3 regions of the Faecalibacterium faecis genome follow, and region 2 is predicted to be linked to each of the others. Evidence: predicted binding sites of a transcription regulator. Region 2 holds the regulator's gene; each other region holds the start of a gene.
What was found. Region 2 encodes Rex, which represses fermentation and respiration genes when NADH is low (regulators of the CRP and FNR family bind a similar motif). Its sites were predicted from a motif close to ATTGTTAANNNNTTAACAAT; they were not measured.
Positions count from the first base shown of each region.

Region 1 (10,198 bases), on a different contig from region 2:
AACTGATCCATAACGTGGCCACCGAGCACGGCGGCTACTCCATCTTCACCGGCGTCGGCGAGCGCTCCCGCGAGGGCTGCGACCTTTGGGGCGAGATGAACGAGTCCGGTGTTCTGAATAAGACCGCACTGGTCTTTGGTCAGATGAACGAGCCCCCAGGAGCACGTATGCGTGTTGCCGAGACCGGCCTGACCATGGCAGAGTACTTCCGTGAGGAGACCCACAAGGACGTGCTGCTGTTCATTGATAACATCTTCCGTTTCGTGCAGGCAGGCTCCGAGGTGTCCGCTCTGATGGGCCGTATGCCTTCTGCTGTGGGCTACCAGCCCACTCTGGCCAACGAGCTGGGCGCTCTGCAGGAGCGCATCACCTCCACCAAGGAAGGCTCCATCACCTCTGTGCAGGCCGTCTACGTCCCCGCCGACGACCTGACCGACCCGGCCCCCGCCACCACCTTTGCACATCTGGATGCCACTACCGTGCTGTCCCGTAAGATCGTGGAGCAGGGCATTTACCCGGCCGTGGACCCGCTGGCATCCACCTCCCGCATTCTGGAAGCGGATATCGTGGGCGAGGAGCACTATCGCGTGGCCCGCAAGGTGCAGTCCATTCTGCAGCGCTATCAGGAACTGCAGGACATCATCGCCATTCTGGGCATGGACGAGCTGGACGAGAACGACAAGCTCACCGTTGCCCGCGCCCGCAAGCTGCAGAAGTTCCTGTCCCAGCCCTTTGCTGTGGCCGAGAACTTTACCGGCCTGAAGGGCAAGTATGTGCCGCTGCAGGATACCGTGCGCGGCTTTGCCGCCATTGTGGACGGCGAGGCCGACGATCTGCCGGAGTGGGCTTTCTTCAACGTTGGTACGCTGGAAGATGCCCGCCAGAAGGCAGCGGAAAAGCTGGCTGAGGAAAAGGGCGGTGCCGTCTGATGAACAAGTTCATGCTGAACATCACTGCGTCCAGCGGTGAGTACTATCAGGGCGATTGCGAAGACCTTGTGCTGCCCATCAGCGATGGCGTGTACGGCATACAGGCTGGACACAGCCCGGTACTGGTGGCCATCCACATGGGCATCCTGCACTTTGAGGTGAACGGTGAAAGCCGGGACATCCTGGTAGGCGACGGCATTGCCGAGGTGACGCCTGCCTATGTGATGGTGCTGGTGGACAGCGCCGAGCGCCCGGAGGATATCGACAAGAACCGTGCCGAGGCTGCCCGCATCCGTGCCGAGGAGCGTTTGCAGCATCAGCAGAGCATGCATGAATATTATCAGAGCAAGATCGCGCTCGACCGTGCGATGCAGCGCCTGCAGGCCGCTGCAAAGTACCGGCGCTGAGAATGAGCCGCGTCTGCCAGGACCAGATCTGAAAAAAGAGCATCATTTGTATCCATTGAGGGTGCAAAGTGATGCTCTTTTTTGTTTCAGGCTGTTCCATGGAACGCAGCTTTCGTGTATAATAAGGTCAATGCAACCCCGCGTGTTGTGCGGGAAAGGAGGAGGTTTTCCATGATCCAATTCGGCCTGCGTCTGCATGACGCGGAAAAGCTGCCCGTTGAACAGGTGCTGCCGCTGGTGCGCCAGAAAGGCTTTACCTGCGCCCATGTGGCCCTGAGCAAATCCTTCAAGGAGCTGCCCTGCACCCCCAGCGCCCTGACCCCCGGCTATGCGCTGTATCTGCGGCATCTGTTTGAGAAAAACGGCATCGACATTGCCGTGCTGGGCAACTACCTGAACCTTGCCCACCCGGATGCGGATGCCCTGCACGCCATTCAGGAAAAATACTATGCGCACATCCGCTTTGCAAGCCTGCTGGGCTGCGGCATGGTGGGCACCGAGACCGGTGCGCCCAACGCGGAGTACAAATTCTGTCCGGAGTGCCGCAGCGACGAAGCCCTTGCTACTTTTATCCGGAACTTCAAGCCGGTGGTGCGCTGTGCCGAGCAGTACGGCGTGACCATTGCTATTGAGCCGGTGGTCAAGCACATCGTGTACGATGCCAGACGCGCCCGCACTGTGCTGGACGAGATCGGCAGCCCGAACCTGCAGATCCTGTTCGACCCCGTCAACCTGCTGAACATGGAAAATGTGGACCGCCGCGAGGAAGTGTTCGCCGAGGCCATCGAGCTTCTGGGCAAGGACATCGCCATGATCCACTTCAAGGATTTCCTGCGCAAGGATGCGGGCGGCCAGCTGGCTGCTACGGGTGCAGGGCAGGGCGGTATGGAGGACTACCGCACCATCCTGCGGTTTGCAAAGCAGGAAAAGCCCTATATCTTTGCAACGCTGGAGAATACCACCCCGGAAAACGCGGTGGAATGCCTGAACTACCTGAAAAAGCAGTACGACGAGTGCTGAACACTTTATAACAAGAAAAACATCTGCAAGCTTTGCCCGGAATGGGGCAGCTTGCAGATGTTTTTTGTATCAGATGAAGTTTATGGTTCGGCCTTTTACAAATTGCAATTAAGAAGTAGTTTCGCTGAAAATGCCCAGAACGAAAGCGGAGGACATTAAGATCATTCCAGATTCAGCTTATGTTCCATCAGCCAGCGGGTCAGCAGAAAGTATCCTGCGGCAAAGGCGATGCTGACCGCCAGCCCGAACAGGGTGGTGAACGCACTGGGCGCAGCAATAGAAACATCTACACCGCCAAGGGTGGGATCGGAAACAGCCTGCAGCATGTCGGCACTGCTGACACCGGAGCTCAGCCAGTTCTGCAGGAAGGACAGCAGGAAAAATGCCAGAATACCGGCCGGGACCATGTGCTTTTTGAACTGGTGGCCGATCATGCAAGCGGCATAGATGCACAGGATGCTGGACACCAGTGCCACCAGCCCGTTCAGCGTTTCAAAGACCAGCCAGAGCCACCCGGAGCTGCCGGTCATGCGGAAGATCTCCACCACTTTCTGCCACAGCTCCGGCAGCTGCTGCAGGGCCGCGCTGTTCAGAGACAGAGCCAGCAGCATCGCCGCAAAGGAGAAAATACCCACGATGCTGCTGCAAAGCATCCACACCACGCTGGAGATCAGCTTGGAAAGGATGAGCTGGCTTTCCGTCACCGGCAGGGTGTGCATCAGGTAGCCTTCGCGGCCCAGCAGATTGCGGGTGAAGCGGGTCACAATGGTCATCACGGACACCACTGCCACCGCAACGGCTACGATCATGTAGGCGAACAGCAGCAGAGATGCAAAGTTGTCCTTGGAAGAGCTGCGCAGGGAAAAGCCGCTCAGCACTGCCAGCGCAACAAGGGCCAGATACAGCCCGCCGTAGGTGCGGCCGGTGGCCTTGAATTCATATTTTAACAGCTGTTTCAGCATTTGAATACCTCCCGGAAATATGCATCCACGCTCATGCCCTCGGTCTCGCGCAGCTCTTCGGCATTGCGGTGGGCGAACACCCGGCCATCCTTCAAAAAGACGGCTTCGTCCAGAATTGGCTCGATATCGCCGATGAGGTGGGTGGATAGAATGACGGTCGCATCCCGGCTGTAGTTGTTCAGGATGGTGCTCAGGATGTAGTCCCGGGCGGCAGGGTCCACGCCGCCAATGGGCTCATCCAGTAGGTAGAGCTTTGCGGCGCGGCTCATGGCAAGGATCAGCTGCACCTTTTCCTTGCTGCCCTTGGAGAGGGTCTTGAGCCGTGCCTTCGGTTCCAGTTCCAGCCGGGCCAGCATTTCGTTTGCCTTAGCGGGGTCAAAATCGGCATAAAATTCGTGGAACATTTCCACCAGCTGCTCCACACGCATCCAGTCCGGCAGCCAGTCGGCGTCCGGCAGATAGGACACGATAGCTTTGGTGTCCGGCCCGGGGGTCATGCCGGCGATCCGGATGCTGCCTGCACTGGGCTGCAGCAGACCGTTCGCCAGCTTGATGAGGGTGGTCTTGCCGCTGCCGTTGGGGCCAAGCAGCCCCACGATGCGGCCAAAGCCGATGTGCAGGTCTACATTTTCCAGTGCGGTCTTATCCTTCTGGTAGCACTTGGTCAGTGCTTCACAGCTCAAAAGCTCATTCATTGCGGTCCTCCTTTGCGTCCCAGTGTTCCAAAAGCGCGGCTGCCTGTGCGGGACTGTAGCCGATGCCGCGCATCTTTTCCAGAAAATCCGACGCCAGCGTCCGGGCGGTGTCGGCGCGAAGCTGTTCGATCAATGCAGTATCCTCCGTAACATAGCGGCCTGCAGTGCGTTCGGTGTGCACCAGCCCTTCCGTCTCCAGCTGGGCAAGGGCCCGCTGCATCGTGTTTGGGTTCACCCCGGCGGCTGCGGCCAGATCACGTACCGAATCCAGATGCCCGCCCGGCGGGTAGGTGCCGGCCAGGATCCGGGCCTTCAGCCGTTCCACAAGCTGGGCATAGATCGGGCGGCTGGCATCAAACTGTTCGCCCATGGTATCATCTCCTTGTCTTGCTGTATTAAGCGCTTGATACAATAATACACGATTTGCTCTGTTTGTCAAGGGGAAAAAGAAAAAACACCATAAAACTGTGGGAAATTGAAAAAAGTGCCCATAAAACACTGCACATTGATAAAAAATTACAATAAATTCAAACAATTTCACATTGCAAAGCTTTTGACAATGTGCTATGCTGAAAAACAGAGAGCTCCGCCCGGAAAGCGGCGGAAAAGAGATTTGGAGGAAAAATAACTATGGCTGACCGCATCGTTCTGAATACCATCTCCTACCATGGCCACGGTGCCATTGAGAACATCGTTCCCGAACTGACCGCCCGCGGCTACAAGAAGGCATTCGTCTGCTCCGACCCCGACCTGATCAAGTTCGGCGTCACCAAGAAGGTCACCGATCTGCTGGATGCTGCAAACTTTGCCTATGCTGTTTACAGCGAGATCAAGCCCAACCCCACCATCGCCAACGTGCAGGACGGCGTGGCCGCTTTCAAGGCTGCTGAAGCTGACTGCATCGTGACCATCGGCGGCGGCTCCTCCATGGATACCGCAAAGGCCATCGGCATCATCATCAATAACCCCGAGTTTGCGGATGTCCGCTCTCTGGAAGGCGTTGCTCCCACCAAGAAGCACGCTGTGTTCACCATCGCTGTTCCCACCACTGCCGGCACTGCTGCTGAGGTCACCATCAACTACGTCATCACCGATGTGGAGAAAAAGCGCAAGTTCGTCTGCGTGGATACCAACGATATCCCCGAGATCGCCGTGGTCGATCCCGATATGATGTCCTCCATGCCCAAGGGCCTGACCGCCGCCACCGGCATGGACGCTCTGACCCACGCTATCGAGGGCTACATCACCAAGGGTCACTGCGTCATCTCCGATATGTTCCATCTGGAAGCCATCAAGCTCATCAGCCAGAGCCTGCGCGGCGCAGTGCAGAATACCCCGGAAGGCCGCGAGGGCATGGCTCTGGGCCAGTACATCGCCGGCATGGGCTTCTCCAATGTGGGTCTGGGCATCGTCCACTCCATGGCACACGGCCTGTCCGCTCTGTACGACACCCCGCACGGTGTGGCCTGCGCCATCCTGCTGCCGGTGGGTCTGGAGTACAACAAGAGCGTCGCTGGTGAGCGCTACCGCGCCGTGGGCAAGGCCATGGGTGTTGTGGGCATCGATGAGATGAACGATGTGGAAGCCGCTGACGCCACCATCGCCGCCGTCAAGCAGCTGAGCGCAGACGTGGGCATCCCCACAAATCTGCACGGCATCCTGAAGGAAGAGGATATCCAGTTCCTCGCCGAGTCCGCATTTGCGGATGCCTGCCGTCCCGGCAATCCCCGCGACACCAGCGTGGAGGAGATCGTGGAGCTGTATAAGAGCCAGCTGTGATTCCGCTCTGTAAATTCAAGCTGTAATTTTGAGCCCTGCTGTCCTTCGGGATGGCAGGGCCTTTTTCTAAGATGTATCTGAAAACAAAGCAACAGACTGGATCTTCGTCTTTTCAGAGATGCCCGGAGAGCCTGCCGCGTCGCAGAGTGACAAAATTTCTGCACGGCTCTTGTACACAGCGCCCAAAACGGGTACAATCAATGCAGTAAGAAAAAACTGGAAGCGAAAGGAATCTTATGACGCTGAACTTCTATACTCTGGGTGTTATTTATCTAGTATATTCCTTTTTGGGCTGGGTGGCTGAGACGGTAGTCGCGACCATCCGGGGCGGAAGGTTTGCCAACCGCGGTGCGGCGGCAGGCCCGTTCTGCTTTATCTACGGTACCACCGGCGTGCTGCTGGCCGTGAGTTTCGGCGACCTGCGCGCCGAGCCGGTCTACCTGTTCTTTGCCTGTATGATGGCGGCAACGGTGATGGAATGGATCACCGCCAAGCTGCTGGAACGCCTGCACCGCCGCAAGTGGTGGGACTATTCCGGAAAAAAATTCAATCTGAACGGCTATGTGTGCCTGCAGTATTCGCTGCTGTGGGGTGCGCTGGGCACGGCAAGTGTGCTGTGGGGCAATAATGTGTTGCTGCAGCTGTGCGCGCAGATCCCTGTCTGGCTGCTGCGCCCGGCAGTATGGGTCTCGCTGACGGTGGCGGTGCTGGACCAGATCGGTTCGGCGGTGCTGGTGCAGCAGTATGCGGCCCGGCACCCGGTGCTGGAGCAGCTCAACCAGAGACTGGGAAAGCGGTCGGATACGCTGCGCCGCAGGATCGCGCTTTACATTGAAAAACGCATCCAGTATGCTTACCCGGCTGCGGCCCGGCAGGAGCAGACTGCGCTCCGGAAGGGGGAAAAGAACTTCCTCAGCGTGTCCGACCTGCTGTGGCTGTTCGTGATCGGCGCGTTTCTGGGCGACATGGTGGAGACGGTGTTCTGCCGCGTGACCGCCGGGGTCTGGATGAGCCGCTCCAGTCTGGTCTGGGGGCCGTTCAGCGTGGTGTGGGGTCTGGCGCTGGTGCTGGCAACGGTGCTGCTGCGTCAGGAAAAGGACCGGAGCGACCGCTATCTGTTCGCCTTCGGCACCGTCATGGGCGGTGTGTACGAATACGTGTGCAGCGCCGTCACCGAGCTGCTGTTCGGCACTGTGTTCTGGGACTACAGCAAGTTCAAGTTCAATCTGGGCGGGCGCATCAACCTGCTGTACTGCTTTTTCTGGGGCATTGCGGCGGTGATATGGATGCGCTACGGCTATCCGCTGGTGCTCAGAGGCATGAAGAAGGTGCGCAGCCGCGTCCGCCCATGGATGACCGTCCTGCTGGCAGTGTTCATGGCGGTGAACATGCTCACCAGTGCGCTGGCGCTGGCCCGGTACGATGCCCGCACCAGCGGTGAAGGCCCCAAAAACAGCATCGATACGCTGCTGGATGCGCATTTTGACGATGCCCGCATGGAGCGTATTTATCCCAACGCGAAGAAAGTAGCCAAGGCCGGATGAAATTTCAACGCTCCTCTTGCACTTTGGTGCAAAAACCGGTATAATATTTTCCGGATAAAAGGGAGTAAAGGGCGCTCGTTTTGCAAAAACGGTGCGCTGTGGCGCAGCGACATCCCGGCAGAAATGCCCGCTGTGTCACCGGAAGCTTGAGACTTTTATTACACTTTCCCGTTTTTGGGCAGGATGTAATAAAGGTCTCTTTTTTATTGCTGCTCTGCCAAAAACAAAAGGAGAAAAACTATGCTCATTCCTGTTTTGCTGTTCATCGTGGGCCTGCTGTGCCTCATCAAGGGCGGTGACTGGTTCGTGGATGGTGCCACGGGCATTGCCCGCCGCTTCCATGTGCCGGAGCTGCTCATCGGTGCCACCGTGGTGTCCATCGGCACCACCCTGCCGGAGGTGATGGTCTCCACCACCTCGGCCTTTACCGGCCACGGCGAGATCGCCTACGGCAACGCCATCGGTTCGATCATCTGCAATGCATCGCTCATTGCGGCCCTCACCATTGCGGTAAAGCCGGGCAAGGTAGACCCCAAGAGCCTGCGCACGCCGGTGCTGTTCTTCTTTGTGGCAGCGGCCTTCTATGCCGGTGTGGCCTACACCACCGGCTACTTCTCCCGCCCGGTGGGCCTGATCCTTCTGGCCATGTTCGCAGCGTATATCATCTGCAACGTGATGGCCATGAAGAACGCCCCCGCCCCGGAAGAAGAGGAAGAACCGGAAGAAAATGCATCCTTTGCCAAGGAGCTGGGCCTGCTGGCCGTGGGCGCGGTGCTCATTGCCGTGGGTGCCAACCTGCTGGTGGACAACGGCACCCTGATCGCACAGGCACTGGGCGTGCCGGAGTCGGTGATCGCGCTCACCTTCGTGGCACTGGGCACCTCGCTGCCGGAGCTGGTAACGGCCATCACCTCGCTGGCAAAGGGCCACGGTGCACTTTCGCTGGGCAATGTCATTGGTGCAAACGTGTTCAATCTGGTGCTGGTGAGCGGTGTTTCCGCCACGGTGGCACCCTTTACCATCCCGCAGAACTCCCTGCTCTTCGGCCACAATGCATCGCTGGTGCTGGAGTTTCCGGTCATGTTCGCCGTAATGCTGCTGCTCACCCTGCCCGCTCTCTTCAAGGGCAAGCTGAGCCGCCCGCAGGGCATTGCGCTGCTGTGCATTTACGCGGCATTCTGTGTGGTGCAGTTCACCATCTGATAAAACAGCAAAAGGCCGACGCAGCACTGCGTCGGCCTTTTGCCGTTTTAAGGGTTACTTTTTCAAATGGGAATCCCAGCCGGAAGAGGTGATGACCTGCTGATCCGGTGTGCACCACATGGCTTCCACGCCGTCCAGACTTTCCACGATCTTCATCCCGTCCTCCAGCGGCTGGCAGAACAGGCCGGTGGTCAGGCAGTCGGCAAGGCCGGAGTCGCTGCACAGCACGGTCACGCCGTTAAAGTAGGCGGCGGGGAACAGGGTGTCCGGGTCGATCAGATGGTGGTAGCGCTTGCCGTCCACCACGTAGTAGCGCTGGTAGTCGCCGCTGGTCACAAGGGCCATATCGCTCATGTTGATGGCACCGTCCAGCATGGAATCCGAGGTGTATACATCCGAAGAGCTCCACGGGTTTTCCACGCCGCCGGTCCACTGGCTGCCGTCCGGTTTTACACCAATGGCGCGCAGGTTGCCGCCCACGCTCACCAGAGCGCTGGTCAGGCCGCGGGCCTCGGCAGCCTGACACACCATTTCCACGGCGTAGCCCTTGCCCACGCTGCCCACATCCAGCAACATTTCCGGGTCGGCCAGATAAACGGTCTTGGCATCCGCGTCGATGATCACGTTGTTGATATCACAGTGCTGGGCGGCTGCTTCCAGCTCTTCCATGGTGGGCAGCTTGTTGTCGGCATCCGTCTCGGCGGCTTCGGCAGCTTCGCGGTAATTGTGCCAGATATTCAGCACGCTGCCCATGGCAATGTTCAGCTTGCCGTTGGTGGTCTGGTACATCTGGTCGGCCAGCTCCAGCATGGAGAGGATGCGGTCGTCCACCTCCACCGGAGCGCTGCCGGCATTGTCGTTGATGGTCTTGACGTTGGTCACGCCGGGGTAATCGTTGTAGATATCATACAGCTGGTTATAGGTAATAAGGTCTGCGTGCAGGGCATCCATCTGGGTGTTGAATTCTTCCTCGCTCTCGCAGTAGGCGATCACCTGCGTTACGGTATCGAACACATCATAAAAAACGGTGGAATAGCGGGTAAGCTCTTTCTTTTTGGAGGCACAGCCTGCCAGCAGGCTCAGGCAGAGCACCCCGGCCAGCAGGGCGCTGACGAAACGTTTTGCGCGGGTCTTCATACGGTGTGGTTCTCCTTTGCGGCGGTAAAGGCGGCGTGCTCCTCCTGCAGGTGGGCCAGCAGATCGCCGAACACCCAGCTGCGGTTGGAGGAAGTCACAACGGCCTTGAGCGGAATGGTGACCTGTGCCTGCTTCATCAGATCCAGCAGGGTGTCCACATCCTTCTCCTTGAAGTTGGCCAGAACCACTGCCGGCGGGTAGGCACCCGGTTCCAGCACCAGCGTGCGGGCGGCCTTGGTCTCCACCTCGCCCAGCAGCTGTGCCACGGTCTTGCCCGCATCGGCAGGGGAGACGAGCAGCACCTTCATGCCAAAGGCAGGAGCCATGCCTTCCAGCTTGCCGCGGTCGGCGGGGGAAAGGTTCCAGCCCAGAACCAGCGGGACACCGGCGTTCTGGTTGCGTGCGATATGTGCTTTCATAAAAAAACCTCATTTCAGGGTGGATTGCAAATACACTATAGTATAACACAAATACGCAAAAAATGGAATGCCGGGGGGGCCGGTACTACCGGGAAAAGTTTCG
Region 1 is NZ_JBBMEP010000016.1:34,103-44,300, forward strand. Features, by position in the region: gene atpD (F0F1 ATP synthase subunit beta) at 1-929, shown strand, start outside; gene atpC (ATP synthase F1 subunit epsilon) at 929-1,336, shown strand; gene WMO17_RS09400 (sugar phosphate isomerase/epimerase family protein) at 1,508-2,356, shown strand; gene WMO17_RS09405 (hypothetical protein) at 2,518-3,318, opposite strand; gene WMO17_RS09410 (ABC transporter ATP-binding protein) at 3,312-4,013, opposite strand; gene WMO17_RS09415 (GntR family transcriptional regulator) at 4,006-4,383, opposite strand; gene fucO (lactaldehyde reductase) at 4,644-5,792, shown strand; gene WMO17_RS09425 (putative ABC transporter permease) at 6,029-7,336, shown strand; gene WMO17_RS09430 (calcium/sodium antiporter) at 7,577-8,539, shown strand; gene WMO17_RS09435 (FAD:protein FMN transferase) at 8,594-9,676, opposite strand; gene WMO17_RS09440 (DUF3783 domain-containing protein) at 9,673-10,095, opposite strand.
Region 1: a site for Rex is predicted at 4,555-4,574, ahead of fucO (lactaldehyde reductase). Genes of this name have one in related genera too.

Region 2 (10,198 bases):
TGCGGCCAGCTTGTTGAAAGACTTGATGTCGCGCACATTGTTCTCTGCAAACAGATGATAGCGGCGCTCCATCTCCTGCACCGCGCTGCCAAGGGCACCTGCGGCCTTTTTCGGCTCGGTGACCACCGGCATCAGCAGGTGGGGAATGCCGTTGTACTCGGCCAGCTCCACCACCTTGGGGTCGATCAGCAGCAGCTTCACGTCCTCCGGGCTGGAGCGGAACAGCAGGCTCATGATGATGCTGTTCACGCACACGGATTTACCGCTGCCGGTGCTGCCTGCAATGAGCAGATGGGGCATCTTGCACAGGTCTGCCACCTGTGCCACACCGGCAATGTCCTTACCAAGCGCAATGCCCAGAGGTGAGGTCATGCGCAAAAAGCTCTGGCTCTCGAACACGCTGCGAATATACACCGGGGTCTTTTTGTGGTTGGGCACCTCAATGCCCACGGCAGGCTTGCCGGGGATGGGTGCTTCCATACGCACGTCCGCCACCGCAAGGTTCAGGGCGATATCGTCTGCCAGCGAGGTGATGCGGCTGATCTTGACACCCGCCATGGGCTGCACCTCGTACCGGGTAACGGACGGCCCGCGGGAGATATCCAGCACACGGGTGCGCACGCCAAAGCTTTCCAGCGTGTCCACCAGCTTCTGGGCGTTGGCTTTCAGCTCTTCCTGCGCGCCGGGGTCGGTCTCGTCCTGCGATTTTTCAAACAGCTCAATGGGCGGATACTGGTACTGATAAGTATCCACCGGTTCGGTCTCGTCCACAGGGGCCGCTGCCGCGGCCTGCTCGGAAGCGGCAGGCTTTTCCATTGCCGCTGCCACCAGCGTGCTAATATCCTTTTCCTCCACCGGTTCGCTGGTAATGCTGATCCAGCCGTCCTCGTCGGGTGTGCCGCGCATGGCAACGGCGTTTTCGGCGCTCACCCGGGCGGGTGCCGCCGGGACTGCGGGCTGGATGGGCACGGCGGGCATCTCCGGCGTGACTGCCGCTGCCGGGCTTTCCGGCTGGGCCGTCGGCATTGCCGGGGTCATGACCGGAGTATCAAAGCTTTCCGCTGCCGCAGGCTGCACCGGCTGTGCAGCTTTTGCAAAGAAATCGGATGCATCGGTCTCCACCGCGTCCTGTACGATGGGCTGCGGGGCAGGTCTGGGGGCCGGGCGCAGCGGGTTCTGCCCAAAGGTGCCGCCCGGGCCCACGATGAGCGGCTCGATGGGTTCGCTGCCGCCCTCCTTCACCTCAGTGTGGTCGGGGCCAAGGTCTACGTCAAAGGAAGCCCGGGGCCGGGATACCCGTACCTGCACCGGCGTGATGGCCGGGGCGGCAGGCTCCGGCTGGGCAAGCGGCTGGCCGGAAGTATCTGCGGGCGGCTCCGGCTGCGGGGCGGCCTCCGGCTCCTCCGCCTCCATCTCTTCGGTCACCTTGTGGCCCCAGTGGCGGATGCCGTTCAGCCAGTCCGGCACACCGATGCGGAAAGCCGGAGTTTCCATCTCCTCTTCGGCATCTTCCTCATCCCGGTATTCATCTTCTGCTTCGTCGTAGTCTTCCTCAGCCTCGGCTTCTGCCGCGCGGGCAGCGGCACGTTCAGCGCGGCGGGCTGCGCTCTGCTGCGCCATGGCCGCACCCTTTGCGTGCACGCCGCCAAACGCAGCGCACAGCCATTGCCACACCTCTGCCGGGGTCAAATCAAAAATGTACAGGCTGACACACAGTGCCAGCACGATCATGATAAGGGTTGCCGCAGGCCGTCCGCACAGCAGCAGCAGGCTGCCGCCCAGCAGTGCACCCAGCGCACCGCCGCCGATCCATGCATTCACGCCGTTTGCGTAGCAGGCAGCTGTCATCTGGAATGCCGACATGCCCTGCGGCTGGATATCGGAAAAAACGATCATCGTGCCGCAGGCAAACACCAGCCCAAGAACCAGCTTGAAGATCTTGGGCAGAAGGTCTTCGCCCCGGGTATACTGCACAGCAAGGCAGCACACTGCCGCGCCCAGCACAAAGCTGCCGCAGCCAAAAAGTCCGAACAGCACATCGTGCAGGGCCTTCCATGCCGAATCTCCCTCCACAAAGGCCAGCACCACCAGCAAAAGGCCTGCAAACAGGGTGCCAAGCCCCGCCGGAAGCCGCTGTTCTGCGCGTTTTTTGCGCGATGCTGCGCGCCGTGTTGTCGTTTTACGTTTTTTTGTTGCCATGTTTCTTTGTTCCCCGCGTTTGTAGTAGACACACTATTTGATTTTATTATTGTACCACGCAGGGAAGAAAATGGCAAACCTATTGTTGTACAAAATCGGCCTTCATTTGCGTTCAATCTCTTTATACAGCCACGCCAGCGCATCCGAAAGCCCGCCCAGCTCGTCGATGAGCTTTTCCTTCACGGCCCGGCGTCCATCCAGCACGGTGCCCATGTCCATCACCAGCTCGCCGGTGTGGAGCATCAGGTCGGTGTAGCGTTTTTCGGTCATGCCGCTGTGGGCCGCCACAAAGCCGGTGATGCGCTGCTGCATCTGCTCAAAGCTGCGCATGGTCTGCGGCACCCCCAGAATGACACCGGAATGCCGCACCGGGTGCACGGTCATGGTGGCCGTGGGCACGATGAAGCTGCGCCGGGCGCTGACGGCAAGCGGGATACCGATGGAGTGCCCGCCGCCCAGCACAAGCGTTGCACTGGGTTTGGACACGCTGGCGATCAGCTCTGCCAGCGCAAGGCCCGCTTCCACATCCCCGCCTACCGTGTTCAGCAACACCAGCAGGCCCTCGATGCGGGGGTCCTCCTGCGCGGCCACCAGCTGCGGGATGACATGCTCATACTTCGTGGTCTTCTGGCCCTGCGGCGCTTCCGAATGGCCTTCGATCTGGCCGATGACGGTCAGGCAGTGGATCACATGCCCGCCGCGGGCCAGCGTGACCGTGCCCAGATCCTCGATCTCTTCCTTTTCCAGCCGACGCGCGTCGGTCTGCTGCGTTTCATCATTCATGTGCTTTCCTCCTGCGTTTTTTGTCAGCATTCCCCAGCCTGTGCCGGGCTATGCAGACCCGCTGCAGCAAAAAAGCGGTAACATTTCATAAAAATTTTTTGAGAATGATTTGACATTCTCCATCGGTGCAGTATACTTTAAATAATTGACTGTAATATCTGCAATATGAACCCGTAAACGGATCGGGGTTTCTTTGTGCCGCATCTGTAAAGCAGGCAGCTGCGGCAAGTACTGCGATAGAGCGAAAGGAGAAAGTATTCTATGAACACTCCTGCAAGGGCTTCGCTTCCCGTTATCAAGCGTCTTCCCAAATATTACCGCTATCTGTGCTCTCTGCAGGCGGACGGCATCAACAGCATTTCTTCCCGCGAGCTGGCTGCTCAGATGGGCACCACCGCTTCGCAGGTACGGCAGGACTTCAACTGCATCGGCGATGTGAATGGCCGGCAGGGCATTGGCTACTCGGTGGAAAACCTGCTCTCCATTCTGGAAGGCCTGCTGTTCGGCAACGGTGACCGCCTGCCCACCATCCTGATCGGCTGCGGCCGTCTGGGCAAGGCAGTGAGCCGCTTTATCACCACCGATACCAACGGCTACCGCCTGATCGCCGCCTTTGATGTGGCACAGAGCGAGGTGGGCAAGGAGATCAGCGGCATCCAGATCCGCCATATCGACGAGCTGGAGTCTTTCTGTGCCGAGCATCACCCCAAGGTCGCAGTGCTCTGTGTGCCCCGCGACGGTGCGGAACAGGTCAGCGGCCGTCTGGTGGATCTGGGCATCGAGGGCTTCTGGAACTTCTCCCACTATGACCTCTCTGTGCCGTATCCCGATGTGGTGGTGGAGAACGTCCATCTGGGCGACAGCCTGATGAGCCTTGGCTACCGCCTGCGCAATCAGGACTGAACGTACCTATTATAAGTAATAAGAGAACCCTCTCAGTTAAAGCCTGAGATGCCGCTGAACCCTCTCAGTCTCGCATACGCTCGACAGCTCCCCCGAAAGGGGAGCTTTGTGAGTGGGGACGGGAAAGTTTCTGCTTCTCCGGCGCAGGGACAGCCTGCCCGGAAGATACAGAAAAGCTCCCCCATCGGGGGAGCTGGCAAAGCCGTCAGGCTTTGGCTGAGAGGGTTCGTTCTGTAAGGAGAGTTTTTCAAATGGCAAAACTGTATTTCCGTTACGGCGCGATGAACAGCGGCAAGAGCACCGCCCTGATGCAGGTAGCCCACAACTACGAAGAACAGGGGATGCGGGTGCTGATCCTCAAGCCACAGGTGGACACCAAGGGCGGCGGTGAGCTGGTGAGCCGTCTGGGCGTGCGCCGCAAGGCTGATCTGCTGATCCCGCCGGAGACGGACGTGTTCGAGGCCGTGCGCACGGCCAACGCTGACGGTGCGCCGCTGGCCTGCGTGCTGTGCGACGAGAGCCAGTTTTTCACTGCGCAGCAGGCAGAACAGCTGTTCATGGTAACGGTGGATTTGAACATTCCGGTGATCTGCTACGGCCTGCGGGCAGATTTTTCGCTTAAGGGCTTTCCCGGCTCTACCCGCCTGCTGGAGCTGGCCCACACCATCGAGGAGATGAAGACCATCTGCACCTGCGGCCGCAAGGCCATCTGCAACTGCCGCAGGGTGAACGGCAGATTCGTCTTTGAGGGCGAGCAGGTGGCCATCGATCTGGAAAACGATGTGCAGTACGTGAGCATGTGCCCCCAGTGCTATTTCAAGGCAAAGCGCGCGTTCTACGCCGAAAAAGCTGCTTCGCGGGTTGAATAAACTTGTATACAAGGCTGCTGTGTTCAACGACACGGCAGCCTTTCTTTTTTATTCCCGGCCCACAGGCGCAGTCCACACAACAGCGCAAAATATGTCGCTGTCGGTGCTTCTTCACCCCCCCAAAGGGCGAAAAAGCACCGATTTCCATGCCCGAAGACCGGTGCCGGATGCCCGCCGCAAACAATTGATATATCAGAGTGCACATTTTTTGCGCTATTGATATATCAGTTCAAAGACTCCCATCCGGGCTTTTTAAGCTGTTGTTCGTCCACAATGTATGCAACGTTTCCACGTTCTGAAACGGAATGTTTACAAAATTATTGCAAAATTCGACGTTCCTCCTATGATGCATCCCAGTTTTCTATGCAAAATAGCGAAGTATACATGTTGCACAGTTTTTCGAGCCAAGTTTATTCATTTCAGCGAAGGCGTCAATTCTTGCGCGGAAACAAGAGCAATATTTGTACGTTTTTTGTTTAGATATCTGCAATTTGCGTCTTTCTTTTTGGTTGTTGTTTTGTTATCATAATTGTATACAACGGGGTATGTGCAGACCCCCGTTCGAGATGATGTTTTCTGTATTTAGGAGGAGAACAAAAATGAGCAAGGCAATTTCTCGTCGTGATTTCATGAAGGTCACCGGCGCTGTGGGCGCTGCCGGCCTTCTGGCTGCCTGCGGCGGCAACTCTGCTGCATCCGGCTCTGCTGCTTCCACCGCTTCTTCCGCTCCCGCTGCTTCTGCAGACGAGAGCCTGGCACTGTCTGACGGCCCTGTTTCCATGACCATCAGCTGGTGGGGCGGCGACAGCCGTCACGAGGCTTACCAGAACGCCATCAAGGAGTTCCAGGCTGAGCACACCAACATCACCATCGAGCCCACCTTCGCCGCATGGTCCGGCTGGGAAGAGAAGATGGCAGCTGCCTTCATCGCTGGCAACGCACAGGATGTGTGCCAGGTGAACTGGAACTGGCTGTACAACTACTCTGCTGATGGCAGCAAGTTCGTGGACCTGAACACTGTTTCCAAGTTCCTGGATCTGACCCAGTGGGATGACGCTGCCATGGACGCCTGCTACGTTGCAAACAGCCAGCAGTGCGTGCCCGTTTCCATGACCGGCCGTATCTTCTTCTGGAACATGACCACCTTCAACAAGGCTGGCATCACCGAAGTTCCCAAGTCTCTGGATGATCTGATGGCTGCCGGCAAGGCATTCAAGGAGAAGCTGGGCGACGATTACTACCCCATGCATCTGGGCGCATACGACCGTATGATACTGATGGTCTTCTACCTCGAGTCCAAGTACGGCAAGGACTGGGCTGACCCCGTCACCTCTACCCTGAACTACACCGAGGACGAGATCGCTGAGGGCATCGACTTCATCAAGAGCCTGGTGGATGGCCACGTCATGATGAACCTGAAGACCTACTACTCCGCAAACTCTGATACCGCTACCCACCAGTCCAACGAGTGGATCACCGGTAAGATCGCAGGCATCTTCGAGTGGGATTCCGCTGCTTCCAAGTACTCCTCCGCTCTGGATGATGCCAACAAGGACGGCTTCACCGTTGGCGAAGAGATCAAGTTCGGCGACAACAACGGCGGCTTCTCCAAGGTCTCCATGGGTCTGGCCATCACCAAGACCAGCAAGTGCGTTGCCGAGGCTGCTACCCTGATCAACTTCCTGCTGAACGAGGAGAAGGGCGCTTCCATCATGGGTTCCGAGTGCGGCATCCCCGCTTCCAAGGCTGGTCTGGCTGCTGCTCAGGCTGCCGGCGCTGTCAAGGATCTGGTGGCTGAGGCAAACGCCAAGGTCATGGCCTTCACCACCAACAAGCTGGATCCCCTGTTCGAGAACAACGACCTGAAGGCTTCCGGCACCGGCATCTATCAGGAAGTGTTCGATACCGTTGACTACGACGGCGTTGCCGGCGCAGACGTTGTTGACACCCTGCTGGACGGCATGGAGTCTGTTGGCTACACCATCGGCTAAGTTCCATTTTTGAGTGCCGCCGTGTGCGGTCACGCACAGAAAAGGGCACCCTTTGACTGAACCTGAGGGGCACCTGCCGCCCGACCGGCAGATGCCCCTTTTTTGTCAGAGATATATTACAAAATCTTGACAAAGCTGTATCCAGTCTGTTACCCCTTCGTCCGTCTCATGCTCCGAAATTCCTTAAAAAGGAGGATTTCCCAGATGAAAGAAAGCAATGCTCCCGCCATCGGGCGCACCCCGTTCCAGAAATGGCTGGACAAATATCAGGGTCTGTTTTATCTGATCCCCTGGATCATCGGCTTCGTCGTCTTTAAGGCAGTTCCCTTCGGTCAGTCGCTGTACTACAGCTTCACCGATATGAACTTCTTCAAGAGCGGCACCCAGTTCGTTGGTCTGGCCAACTACATCACGGCCTTTACCACCACCAAGATCACCAAGGCACTGCTCATCACCTTCAAGTACGCTTTCATCACCGTGCCTCTGAAGCTGGTCTTTGCGCTGTTCATCGCATACATCCTGAACTTCAAGATCGCATGCGTCAACCTGTTCCGTACTGTGTACTACATCCCCTCCATTCTGGGCGGCTCTGTTGCTATCGCCGTTCTGTGGAAGGCTGTATTCAGTGTGGACGGCCTGCTCAACACCGTTCTGCGCGCTGTCACCTTTGGTCTGGTGCAGGGCCCCGAGTGGCTGTCTGACCCCAGCTACGCGCTGTGGATCATCTGCTTCCTGCGTATCTGGCAGTTCGGTTCTGCCATGGTGCTGTTCCTGGCCGCTCTGAAGGGCGTGCCTGCAGACCTGTACGAAGCCGCTACCATTGATGGTGCCGGCAAGTGGCGTCAGTTCTTCTCCATCACCGTTCCGATGATCACCCCCATCATCTTCTACAATCTGGTCACTCAGATCTGCCAGGCTTTCCAGGAGTTCAATGGCCCCTACATCATCACCAACGGCGGCCCCCGTGGTTCCACCACGCTGATCTCTCTGCTGGTCTACAACTACGCATTCAAGTCTTATGACATGGGTATGGCATCCGCTCTGGCATGGATCATGTTCATCATCGTCTGCATCCTGACGATCATTGCATTCACCAGCCAGAAGAAGTGGGTCTACTACTCTGACGAAAGGTAAGGTGACCAGTATGGGAATGAAAGCATCGAACAAAATCGCGACCTTCTTCAAGTATTTCGTCCTGATCCTGGTCGGCGTCATCATGATCTATCCCCTGCTGTGGATGATCAGCGCTACCTTTAAGGACAACAGCGAGATCTTTGCAGGCATCAGCCTGTGGATCAAGCACCCCACTCTGGATGGCTACCGCGGCGCTCTGAACAACTTCGGCGGTTCCATCAACATCCTGCAGGCCATGCTGAACACCTACAGCTACGTCATCCCCAAGGTGATCTGCACGGTGGTCTCCGCCTGTGTGGCTGCCTACGGCTTTGGCCGCTTCGATTTCCCCGGCCGTAAGCTGATGTTCAACATCATGCTGGCCACCCTGTTCCTGCCGCAGGTCGTTCTGAATGTGCCGCAGTACCTGCTGTACAACAAGTTCGGCTGGCTGGACAGCCCCTTCTATCTGGCTATCTGGGTGCACTGCGCATTTGCGACCGAGACCTACTTCGTCTACCAGCTGGTGCAGTTCATGCGCAATGTCCCCCGTGATCTGGACGAAGCCGCTGCCATCGACGGCTGCTCCTCCTTCCAGACCCTGTACAAGGTCATCGTGCCCATGCTTGGCCCCGCTCTGGTGTCCTGCGCACTGTTCCAGTTCATGTGGAGCTGCAACGACTTCATGGGTCCGCTGCTTTACGTCAGCACTCCCGGTAAGTACCCGATGTCCCTGTTCGTCAAGCTGTCCATGGACGGTGATACCGGTTTCGCCTGGAACAAGATCCTTGCTCTGTCCCTCATCTCCATCCTGCCGCAGCTGATCGTCTTCTTCTGTGCACAGGACCAGTTCGTTGAAGGTATCTCTGCCGGTGCCGTCAAGGGCTAAGCCCTTTCCCCGCACAGCATAAGATTATCTGATACAAACAAACACCCCCTGTGCCGTTCCCGTAGATGGCGCAGGGGGTGTTTCTTATTTCTTATGTCCTTTGCGGTACTGCAGTGGGCCAGTACCCATCACCTCGCGGAACACCCGGCGGAAATGGGCGGCGCTGGCAAAGCCGGTCTGCTCGGCCACCGCACTGATGGAAAGCTCAGTTGTTTCCAGCAGCTTCTGGGCCGCTTCGATGCGGCGGTTGTTGATGTAATCCACGATGGACTGGCCCGTTACCCGCCGGAACAAACGGCTCAGGTAGTAGGGCGAAAGATAAAACTGCGCCGCCACCTCGGTGAGGGAAAACTTCTGCCGGTAATTGGCCGCAAGGTAGGCGCAGATCTGCTCCACCGTTTCGTTGTGGGGACGCGCCACAGCGCTGCTCTCGGCAATGCACTCCTGCTCCACATAGTGCAGGATCAGCAGCAGGTACAGCGGGCCGGGGTAATCCTGCTCGGTGCTGGCGCTGGCCATCATTTCCAGCAGGGTACGGATGCGGCTCTGCCACTGCACCGGTGCATACAGCACTGTGCGCTCCCCGGGCGCAAACAGGCGGCCGAAATCCCGCCCGGCTGTGTTTTTCAAATCATGCAGCATCCCCAGCGGAAAGTGGCACCCCACGATCTGCGGCACGGCGCTGCCGGTCTGTGCAAAGCGGCAGCCGCCGGGGCCAAGCAGCACGGCGCTGCCGGGGTTTACCAGCACATTCCCGCCCTCGTATTCCAGCGTGACGCTGCCCTCCGACACCAGCAGCAGATAGCAGGTGTCCTCATCCGGCGGCAGCTCGTAGCGGTTCGCATTCAGACGCAGGGTGGCAGCGGCCACCTTGCCGGTGATCTTTTCACGTTCTGATCTCATAATACACTTCTCATCATCTTCCGAGGGAAAACCCTCTCCGTCATCGCTGCGCGATGCCACCTCTCCCAAAGGGCGAGGTTTTATGCATTTGACCGTTCCGCTCCATAAAAGCTCCCTCCTTCGGGGGAGCTGGCAAACCCAAAGGGTTTGACTGAGAGGGTTCTTTTTCATCATACCATGCCCAAGGCATTTGGGCAAGACAAAACCATCAGGAGGTTCTCCCATGAATCTGTCGCTTATCCGTTCCATGACGCGCAGCGCTGTTTTCGAGCTGGAAAACGGCCTGTGCTATCGTCCGGCCCACCCGTTCACCGTTACCCTGAACGGAAGGACCGTCTACGAAGCCTGCCAGACCAACGTGTTCTCCCTGTTCTCCCTGCTGCCCGGTACGGAGTACACGGTGGGTGTGCAGGCCGAGGGCGAAAGCCTGACCTGCACCTTTACCACCGAGGCCGAGACCTTCTTTGTGGATGCTTCCCGCTACGGTCTGGTGGCCGACGGCACCACGGACAACACCCTCAAGCTGCAGGCGGCTCTTTCCACCTGCC
Region 2 is NZ_JBBMEP010000019.1:25,861-36,058, reverse strand. Features, by position in the region: gene WMO17_RS10280 (DNA translocase FtsK) at 1-2,199, opposite strand, end outside; gene WMO17_RS10275 (ClpP family protease) at 2,302-2,982, opposite strand; gene WMO17_RS10270 (redox-sensing transcriptional repressor Rex) at 3,244-3,885, shown strand; gene WMO17_RS10265 (thymidine kinase) at 4,137-4,754, shown strand; gene WMO17_RS10260 (ABC transporter substrate-binding protein) at 5,354-6,745, shown strand; gene WMO17_RS10255 (carbohydrate ABC transporter permease) at 6,950-7,879, shown strand; gene WMO17_RS10250 (carbohydrate ABC transporter permease) at 7,896-8,747, shown strand; gene WMO17_RS10245 (AraC family transcriptional regulator) at 8,832-9,650, opposite strand; gene WMO17_RS10240 (glycoside hydrolase family 28 protein) at 9,874-10,198, shown strand, end outside.

Region 3 (10,198 bases), on a different contig from region 2:
GAGGCCCTGCCCGCGACAGCGCACCCCGTGTATGGCAGCCCAAGGCTCCCGTCCGTTCCGATAACATGAGTTTTGAGGACATGATGAGCCGCTTCAAGAGCCAGAGCGAAGAGAAGATGGCCGATCTTGATCACGAGACCAATAACCGCCGCGGAGGTGGTTATGCGCCTCGCGGCCGCGGTGGCCGCCGCTGAGCGGAAAGGCCTGCGCTTTTCAAGCCGGATCAAAATAACGGAAACAGACCTGTCTCATTTGATCGGGCAGGTCTGTTTTTTCCGTAATAAAAGAAAGGAAACACAATGCCTGCAAAATTTGAACTGATCGCGCCCTGCTTTTTTGGGTGTGAATCCACTGCAAAATTTGAGCTGACCCGCATCGGCGCAGAGAATATCCGCGTGGACGATGGCCGTCTGAGCTTTGCCGGCGGCGCAGAGATGATCGCTGCTGCAAACCTCAATCTGCGCACGGTGGAGCGCGTGATGCTGCTGCTGGCCCGCTACAGGGCCGCCACCTTTGATGACCTGTTCGACGGCGTGTACGATATCCCGTGGGAGGAGCTGCTGCCCGCAGACGCAGCCTTTCCGGTCACCGGCTCTTCGCTGAACAGCCAGCTGTCCAGTGTGCCTGCCTGCCAAAGCATCATCAAAAAAGCTGTGGTCAAGCGCCTGATGGCAAAGCACCACACCTCTGTGCTGCCGGAGACCGGCGCGGAGTACAAGATCCGCTTCATGCTGCGCAAGGATCAGTGTGAGATCATGCTGGACACCACCGGCGACGGCCTGCACAAGCGCGGCTACCGCCGCAACGCCATGGAGGCACCCATCCGCGAGACTTTGGCGGCTACCATTGCAGACCTTGGCCGTGTGCGCCGCGACAGTCTGGTGGAGGACCCCTTCTGCGGCAGCGGCACGCTGCTGATCGAAGCTGCTCAGAAAGCCATGAACATTGCCCCCGGTCTGAAGCGCCGCTTTGCCGCCGAGCGCTATGGCTTTGTGCCGGCAGCCATCTGGGCCGAGCAGCGTCAGAAGGCACTGGCCGAGGCCAAGCTGGATGTGGGCTTTGAAGCCTTTGGCTATGATATCGACCCTGCCGCTGTGGCTCTGGCCAACGCCAATGCAAAGCTGGCCGGTGTGGAAAAGCGCTGCCACTTTGAAGTGGCTGATGTGGCCGACTTTGCCGCAAAGCAGGAGGCCATCGTGCTGACGAATCCCCCGTATGGCGAGCGTATGAGCACCATTGAAGGTGCTGCAAAGCTGGCCCGCACGCTGGGCCGGCAGATGGAAGCACACCCCTGTGCAGGCGTGTATGCGATCACTGCCGATATGGATTTTGAGACCCACTACGGCAAGCGTGCCAACAAGCGCCGCAAGATGTACAACGGCATGATCCCCTGCCAGCTGTATATGTACTACAGCGCGCCCAAGTTTGAGCACACTGCAAAGCCGATGCCGAAGTCCGGCTTTGACGGCAAGCGCACTGCACCGAACCGCTTTAACAAGAAGTAATTGAAAAATGTTACCTGCCGCACCGGAGCTGTCCAGTGCGGCTTTTACATTGCAGCCGGTAATTACCGGAAAAAAACAAAGCAGGGCCTGAATTGGCAGGAGATGGAAATGGACGCAAACACAGGAAGTTTTACGCTGTGTTCCGCGCCACGTGCGGCAAAGATGAGACAAATTCATGCTCTTTTTACAAAGGATGGTTGAACCTGGGCTGAAAATGGATTATACTTACCTTATTATTCTGCGGTTCTTCCGAGGAGGAAAAGGTGCGTATGAAGGGTAGGATGCGGCCATATCTGCCGGAGCTCACCATCCGGGATTACAATATCTACCTGCGCTATCTGCGCGGGGTGCGACGTCAGCTGTACGAGGCGTACGGATTATATTCCTGCCATCTGCTGCGGAGCAACGGCGTGCTGTTTGCCATCCTTTCGGACAGTCTGGCCGGGCGGCAGGCCACTTGCCAGCGCAAGCGGGTCCCGGGCACACTGGCCTGGCGCAGGCTCATGTGCCAGACCCAGGGCATCCGGCTGGCCGCACAGGTGGAGGTGCTGCTGGGCTGGCACAACCTGCAGGACCGCAAATACAGCGAGCTGCGGCCGCTCAAGCGCCTGCGCCGTGCGGTGGACCGTCTGCTGCTGCGCCGCGCCTATGAGCGTGCTGTGCAGGAGAACCCGGCGCTGGAACGGCTGTTCGTGCAGGAGCGGGATCAGGCCGTGGTGCAGATGAACCTGAGCGCCAAGAACTACTCTCTTGCCGCTGAACCCATGAGCAACATTTACGGTGCACTGTATTCCACCCTTGCCACCGACGACCCCAGCCAGCGCAAGAGCATGCGCTACATCGGCAGCAGCATCGGCCGCATTTTTTACCTGCTGGATAAGGCTGAGCGCTTTGAGATGGACAAGAGCAGCGGCCGCTACAACGTGTTCGTAGTCAACGACCTGCGGGGACAGGCTGCGGCGGTGGAGAATGCCCGCCGTCAGGCACTGGCTGCCGCCAACGATCTGATCCGCGTGTACAGTATGCTGGACATCAAATTGAACCGCGGCCTGCTGGATAACATCATGCTGCTTGGTCTGCACCATGCGGTGGACCCGCTGGAAGCCGGTGCTGAGCACGAAAACTGGGAGATCCCATGAAGCAAAACCATCAAAAAAGCTGGGCCATGGCTTACTGCGGCATTGTGGCGGCGCTGTGCGTCGCACTGATGCTGCTGGGAGCTGTGATCCCCATTGCCATGTTCATTGCGCCTGCAGTGGCAGGCTTCCTTGTTGCCACGGTGTGCGTGGAGTGCGGGATGCAGCTGGCTTTGACGGCCTATGCGGCAGTCAGCCTGCTGGCACTGCTGTTCGTGCCGGATAAGGAAGTAGCGCTGATCTTTGTGTTCCTGCTGGGGTATTACCCGCTGGCAAAGCCGAAGTTTGAGCGCATCCGCCCTGCGGTTCTGCGCATTGTCTGCAAGCTGCTGCTGTGCAACGGCACAGTGCTGGCCATGTACGGGCTGGTATTTCTGCTGGTGCCGGCGGGCAGCATTTCGCAGGAGCTGCGCACCACCGCGCTGGCTGTCTCGCTGGCAACGCTGGTCATGGGCAATGTTGCCTTTGTGCTGTACGACCGGGCATTGCATAACATGCTCATGATGTACCGGCTGGTCTGGCGGCCGAAACTTCATAAAACTTTGGGCTGGCGCTGAGCCAGCCTTTGTGCTATAATGGGGCATCAGAAAGGGGAGAGCGCAGCACACAGGTAACGCAAAGCGCCGGGCCACGCGGGTGACAGCCGCGAGGGTGACGAGGAGAGGAATCATCGAAAGATTCGGCGGATGTTTCTCCGGCTGAGGGCTAGACCAGCCGCAGAGAAGGGCAAAAAACGGCAGCAATACCGCAACAGATCCCTTCAAAGAAAGCCATACAAGAACATAAACTGTACTAGGAAGCTGACCGGATATCACTGCGCCTTTTTGCGCGGGAACGGTCGGTATGGAGGTGTTTTGTATGTGCGGCATTGTTGGTTATGTCGGTAAGCGCAGTGCGCAGGACGTGCTGCTGGATGGTCTGGAAAAGCTGGAGTATCGCGGGTACGACTCCGCCGGTGTGGCGCTTGCGCTGGACGGCGGCATCCGCGTGGTAAAAAGCAAAGGACGGCTCACCGCCCTGCGGGAAAAGCTGGCGGCGCAGCAGCTGGCACAAAGCTTCTGCGGCATCGGCCACACCCGCTGGGCTACCCATGGCGAGCCCAGCGATGTGAACAGCCACCCGCATTCGACCCCGCGTGTGAGCATTGTGCACAATGGCATCATTGAAAATTACGGCCTGCTCAAGGAGCGCTTGGCCGCAAAAGGCTATACCTTCCAGAGTGAGACGGACACCGAAGTGCTGGTAAAGTTGATCGACAGCTGCTATACCGGTGACCCGCTGCGTGCATTGCAGCAGGCGCTTGCCAAGGTGCGCGGTAGCTATGCGCTGGCCGTGCTGTTCCGGGATTACCCGGACACCATTTTTGCAGTCAAGCGGGAAAGCCCGCTGATCGTCGGCTGGGGCGAGGGCGAAAACTTTGTGGCTTCGGATATTCCGGCACTGCTCAAGTATACCCGGAAATACAGCGTGCTGGAAGAAGGGGATATGGCCGTCTGCACCACAGAGGGCATCCGCTTCTACAACGAATTTGGTGAGCCGGTGGAGCGCCAGCAACTGACGGCGGACTGGGATATGGAAGCTGCCGAAAAGGGCGGCTATCCCCACTTTATGCTCAAGGAGATCAACGAGCAGCCTGCGGCCATTATGGCCACGGTCAGCCCCCGTGTAGAGGACGGACTGCCGGTGCTGCGCATCCCGGAGCTGACCGATGAAGTGCTGCGCGGTATTGGCCGGGTGCATCTGGTGGGCTGCGGTACGGCTATGCATGCCGGCATGGTGGGTAAATCTGCCATCGAAACGTTGGCCCGTGTGCCCGCCGAGGTGGACATTGCCAGCGAGTTCCGTTACCGGGATCCCATTCTGGAAAAGAACGATCTGGTCATCATCATCAGCCAGTCCGGCGAGACCAGCGACACGTTGGCAGCGCTCAAGCTGGCCAAGAGCCGCGGCGTGCCGGTGCTGGCCATCGTGAATGTGGTTGGCAGCTCCATTGCACGTGCCGCAGATTATGTAATGTACACCTATGCCGGGCCGGAGATCGCGGTAGCATCCACCAAGGCGTATATGGTGCAGATGTGCGTGCTGTATCTGTTTGCACTGCGGCTGGCCTACGCGCGCGGACGGCTGAGCGAGGCAGAGACCCGCCGCTTTACGGCCCAGCTGCTGCGCGCACCGGAGGTCATCAAGCCGCGCCTTGCAGATTGTGAGCAGATCAAGTACCTTGCCAGCCGCTATGTGAACACCCAGAGCTGCTTCTTCATTGGGCGCGGGTTCGACTATGCGCTCTCGCTGGAGGGCAGCCTGAAACTCAAGGAGATCAGCTATGTGCACTCGGATGCCTATGCAGCCGGTGAACTGAAACATGGTACCATCAGCCTGATCACCGATGGCGTGCCGGTGATCGCACTGGCCACCCAGAAACAGGTGTACGAAAAGACCATTTCCAATGCCAAGGAGACCCGCAGCCGCGGCGCAAGGGTGCTGCTGTTTACCACAAAGGATGCTGTGGTGCCGGAAGGCGTGGCAGATGCCGTGATCCGGCTGGATGAGTATGAGGATATCCTGATGCCGCTGCAGCTCATTGTGCCGCTGCAGCTGTTTGCCTATTATATGGCTGTTCTGCGCGGCTGTGACGTGGATAAGCCGCGCAATCTGGCCAAGAGCGTGACCGTGGAGTGACGGCATAAAACGCAGCCAGAAAGCCCTGCACGAAACAGAAATAAAAAAACAGGACCTGCTCTGAATCACTGAAGTGCATTCTGTCAAGTAGAAAAAAATAATATAAGGTTTTTGTTCGCCGTTTCCACAAGGAGACGGCGAATTTTTTGTGCAAAATCGGTATCAGGCAGCTCGGTTCATGGCACCGACATGAGCCTGCATCGACATCTGGATGAACAGACGGTGCTGGTAACGGCGGCTGTTGCAGCAGTCAATCGTGAAGAGTGATTGTTCTTTCTTGACATGAAAATACCCCCAGAGTACTCAGAGTTTTTGTCTCTGTCTACTCTAGGGGTAGCGTATCACATGGAATGCCGGGGCATTGTGATTTATAGATTATTTGTTTCGGCAGGAGGTGCTTCCGATGCAGACGCTTCTACCGGAACATCGTCCTCCGGGTCACCGAAGTTGTCGTGGTAAGTCTGCAGCAGGTCGATCTCCTTGTTGCGCTTCAGGCCGTAGATGACCAGCTTTTTGATCACATCATAGATGACTGCAAACAGCGGCACACCTACGATCATGCCCACAAAGCCCCACAGACCGCCGAACAGCAGGATGGCGAACAGTACCCAGAAACTGGAAAGACCGGTGGTGTTGCCCAGGATCTTGGGGCCGATCACGTTTCCGTCCAGCTGCTGCAGCACCAGAACGAACAGGACGAACCACAGCGCCTTGATGGGGCTCTGAATGAGGATCAGCAGGGTGGCGGGCACGGCACCGATGAACGGGCCGAAGAAGGGAATCACATTGGTCACGCCGATGATCACGGAAACCAGAAGGGCACTGGGGAACTTGAAGATCAGGCAGCCGATATAGCACAGCACGCCGATGATGGCGGAATCCATGATCTTGCCGTTGATGAAACCGCCGAACATCTTATCGGCGTACTTCACTTCTTCCTTGATCAGCTCTGCCCAGCGGGGCTTGAAGATGCTGTAGAGCACCAGCTTGGCCTGCTGAACAAAGCGCTTGCGGCTGGCCAGCATATACACGGCCACGATGATGCCGATGATCAGGTTCTTGGCCATGGTCACTACGTTCAGCACACCCACTGCGGCACCGCTGACGATGTTCTGCATGGAGGGCAGGAGCCGGGTCTTGATCAGATCATCGATATTGGTGCTGATGGTGGCATAAGCAGAGTTGAGCATGTCCATGATCTGCTGGTTGTTCTCAATGAACTCCACATGATTCGCCCACTGCACGAACTTTGCGAGGTTGCGCTGCGCAGTGTAGTACAGGGTGGTCACGCTGGTAATGAGCTGCGGAATGATCATCATGCACAAAGCGTAGATGAGGAGCAGGCCGAACAGGATGGTCAGCGTAACGGACAGCACATTGACCAGACCATGCATCTTTTCCGGGATGAACCGGCGCAGAAAGCTCTCGATGGTGTTGCACACAGGTTTGAGCAGGTAGGCGATGACGGCACCGTAGATGAATGGCATCAGAATGCCGGTCAGCGTGGAGATGGCATCGCCAAAACCATCGAAGCGGTAGATCAGGAAAAAGAAGATGATGCTCAGGGAGATCGCTCCAAATCCTGCCAACATCCCGTAGAGATAGGGCTTGATGTGCGGCTTTTTGTCCATCATGATAGACTCCATTTCAGCCGCGGACAGCAGGAATCCCCGCGGCACTTATCAGATTTTGTTGCTCCTGCGCCAGATGTGCATTTTTTCGGCTTCCTTGATCAGGTCTTCACGGAAGTCGGGATGTGCTACGCTGATCAGAGCTTCAGCCTTTTCCCAGGTGGTCAGGCCCTTCAGGTTCACGCAGCCGTACTCGGTGCACAGGTAGTGGATGTTGGCACGGGTATCGGTGACGATGCTGCCGTTTTCCAGAGTGGGACGGATGCGGCTCTCCAGCTGGCCGGTCTTCTTATTAAAGAAGGTAGAGGACAGGCAGATAAAGCTCTTGCCGCCCTTGGAAAGGTATGCGCCCAGAACGAAGTCCAGCTGACCGCCGGCACCGGAGATGTGCTTGAGGCCTGCAGTCTCGGCGTTCACCTGACCGAACAGGTCGATGTCCACAGCGTTGTTGATGGAAATAAAGTTATCCAGTGCGGAGATGCTGCGGATATCGTTGGTGTAGTCCACGGGTGCAGACATGCACTCCGGATTATCGTTCAGGTAATCGTACATTTTCTGGGTGCCGGCACCGAAGGCGTAGACCTGACGGCCCTTGTCCAGCTGCTTGCATGCACCGGTGATCTTGCCGGCCTTGGCGATATCCACAAAGGCATCCACATACATTTCGGTGTGCACGCCCAGATCCTTCAAATCGCTCTGTGCGATCAGGCTGCCGATGGCATTGGGCATACCGCCGATGCCCAGCTGCAGGCAGGCACCGTTGGGGATCTGCGGAACGATCAGGTTGGCAACCTTCAGATCCACTTCGGTAGCAGCACCGGGAGCGGCCATCTGGCCGATGGGCGGGTTCTCGCCTTCCACGATGCCGGTGACCTGAGAAATGTGGATGCAGTTCTCCATGCCGCCAAGGCAGCGGGGCATGTTCTTGTTGACCTCAACGATGATCTTCTTGGCTTTTTCGCACACAGCACCCAGATGAGATGCACTGGGGCCGAAGTTGAAGTAGCCATGCTCGTCCATGGGGGTCACCTGGAACACCGCCACATCCAGCGGATCCGGGCTTTCGCGGTAGTAGCGGGGCAGCTCGGAATAACGGATGGGGGAGTAGAAGGAGAAGCCCTGTGCAATGGCCTTGCGCTCAATGCCGCCCATATGCCAGCTGTTCCATGTCATGTGTGCAGCGGGATCGTCGATCTGGAAGATCGCGGGCACCCACATCAGGATGCCGCCGCGGAAGTTGACACCTTCCAGCTCAGGCAGACGCTTTGCGATCTCGGCATCCACCGCCACAGGGGTGTTCACAGCCCAGCCGTAATCCACCCAGTCACCGCTTTTGACCAGTGCGGCAGCCTGAGCGGCGGTCATTTTCTTCTGAGCATACAGTTCCGTAAAATCCATTATAAACCATCCTCTCCTATAATAACATAAAGGAATTGTAAATTTATCATTTACTCTTCCTGCACGGACAAATCTTTGCAGGATGTTTACCACCTGTTGGCAATTTGAACACAGCTCTGACACAGGCGGATGATATCCTGATAACCAGCAGAAGGCAGCTGTCGGACAGGGCAGCAGATCTGCACAACTTAGTTATAACATTAACAATGTGTAGAATCAATAGTTTATCGAGAAAATTTTGACCGACTGGCAATATGGACAAAATTCGAGGAGTTTTTGGACGATTGTTTGGTACTGGAAAACCAAAATCTTTGCAAAAGGACTTGATAAAATTTTGACGATATGGTTTACTTATAGCGTAGCAGGCAGCTGCGATGCAGCACGACATTGATTGTTTAAATTTTAACGATAAAACGTACAGCTTGCACAAAAATCTTGCACCCAAGACTGGAAAGTGCTATCATGGCAGAACCAAAACGCGCTTTTCACAGCGCTCAAGGAGGACACCAGACGATGGCAACAGCAGTTTATCCCGGTTCGTTCGATCCGGTCACAAAAGGGCATCTCGATATCATCAAGCGCGCAGCAAAGATCAACGATCATCTGATCGTGGCGGTGCTCAACAACAGCGCAAAGAATCCGCTCTTCACCGTGGAGGAGCGCGTAGAGCTGCTCAAGGAGTGCTGCAAAGGCATCCAGAATGTTTCGGTGGAGAGCTTCGACGGCCTGACCGTGGAGTTCGCCAAGAAACGGCACGCTTCGGTGATGGTGCGGGGCCTGCGGGCGGTGACGGATTTTGAAAACGAGATCCAGCTTGCGCAGACCAATCACGCACTGATGCCCGGCATCGAGACCATGTTTCTGGCAACGAGCATCAAGTGGAGCTACCTTTCTTCCACCATTGTAAAAGAGGCAGCTTACTACGGCAGCGACATCGGTAAGTTCGTCACACCCAATGTGGAAAAGGCGGTCAACGAAAAGTATGCGCTGATCCGGCAGAAAAAAGACCCCGAGACCTAATTTGTAAAAGCGCTTACGGGCGTTTTGATAAAAATGGCTTACGAAAAGTAACACATACACAATTCAGGAGGCTATTCACATGAAAAAGATCGTTATCGCATCTGCATGCCGTACCGCTATTGGCAAGTTCGGCGGCACTCTGGCAAACGTTCCCGCAGTTGAGCTGGGCTCCATCGTCATCAAGGAAGCTCTGAACCGTGCAAACGTCGCTCCCGAGCAGGTCGATCATGTCTACATGGGCTGCGTCATTCAGGCCGGTCTGGGCCAGAACGTCGCTCGTCAGGCTGCTCTGAAGGCTGGCCTGCCCATCGAGACCCCGGCTGTCACTGTCAACGTGGTGTGCGGCTCCGGTCTGAACTGCGTCAATATGGCTGCTCAGATGATCGAGGCTGGCGATGCTGATATCGTGGTCGCAGGCGGCATGGAGAACATGGACATGGCTCCCTTCGCACTGCAGAAGGCTCGTTACGGCTACCGCATGGGCGCTCCTATGGGCAAGAGCGAGATCGTGGATACCATGGTCAACGATGCTCTGTGGGATGCCTGCGGCTTCAACAAGCACATGGGCATGACCGCTGAGAACGTCTGCACCAACGAGACCTATCAGAAGAAGTACGGCTACAGCCCCATCACCCGTGAGATGCTGGACGAGTTCTCATACAACAGCCAGCTGAAGGCTGACAAGGCCATCAAGGACGGCGCTTTCAAGGACGAGATCGTTCCCGTTGTGATCAAGGGCAAGAAGGGCGACACCGTGTTCGATACTGATGAAGGCCCCCGTCTGAGCGCTCCTGAAGTGCTGGCAAAGCTGAAGCCCGCTTTCACCAAG
Region 3 is NZ_JBBMEP010000001.1:118,669-128,866, forward strand. Features, by position in the region: gene WMO17_RS00545 (S1 RNA-binding domain-containing protein) at 1-194, shown strand, start outside; gene WMO17_RS00550 (THUMP domain-containing class I SAM-dependent RNA methyltransferase) at 300-1,505, shown strand; gene WMO17_RS00555 (DUF5685 family protein) at 1,775-2,644, shown strand; gene WMO17_RS00560 (hypothetical protein) at 2,641-3,198, shown strand; gene glmS (glutamine--fructose-6-phosphate transaminase (isomerizing)) at 3,500-5,320, shown strand; gene WMO17_RS00570 (AI-2E family transporter) at 5,689-6,954, opposite strand; gene WMO17_RS00575 (butyryl-CoA:acetate CoA-transferase) at 7,003-8,349, opposite strand; gene coaD (pantetheine-phosphate adenylyltransferase) at 8,863-9,369, shown strand; gene WMO17_RS00585 (acetyl-CoA C-acetyltransferase) at 9,449-10,198, shown strand, end outside.
Region 3: a site for Rex is predicted at 8,538-8,557, ahead of WMO17_RS00575 (butyryl-CoA:acetate CoA-transferase). Genes of this name have one in related genera too.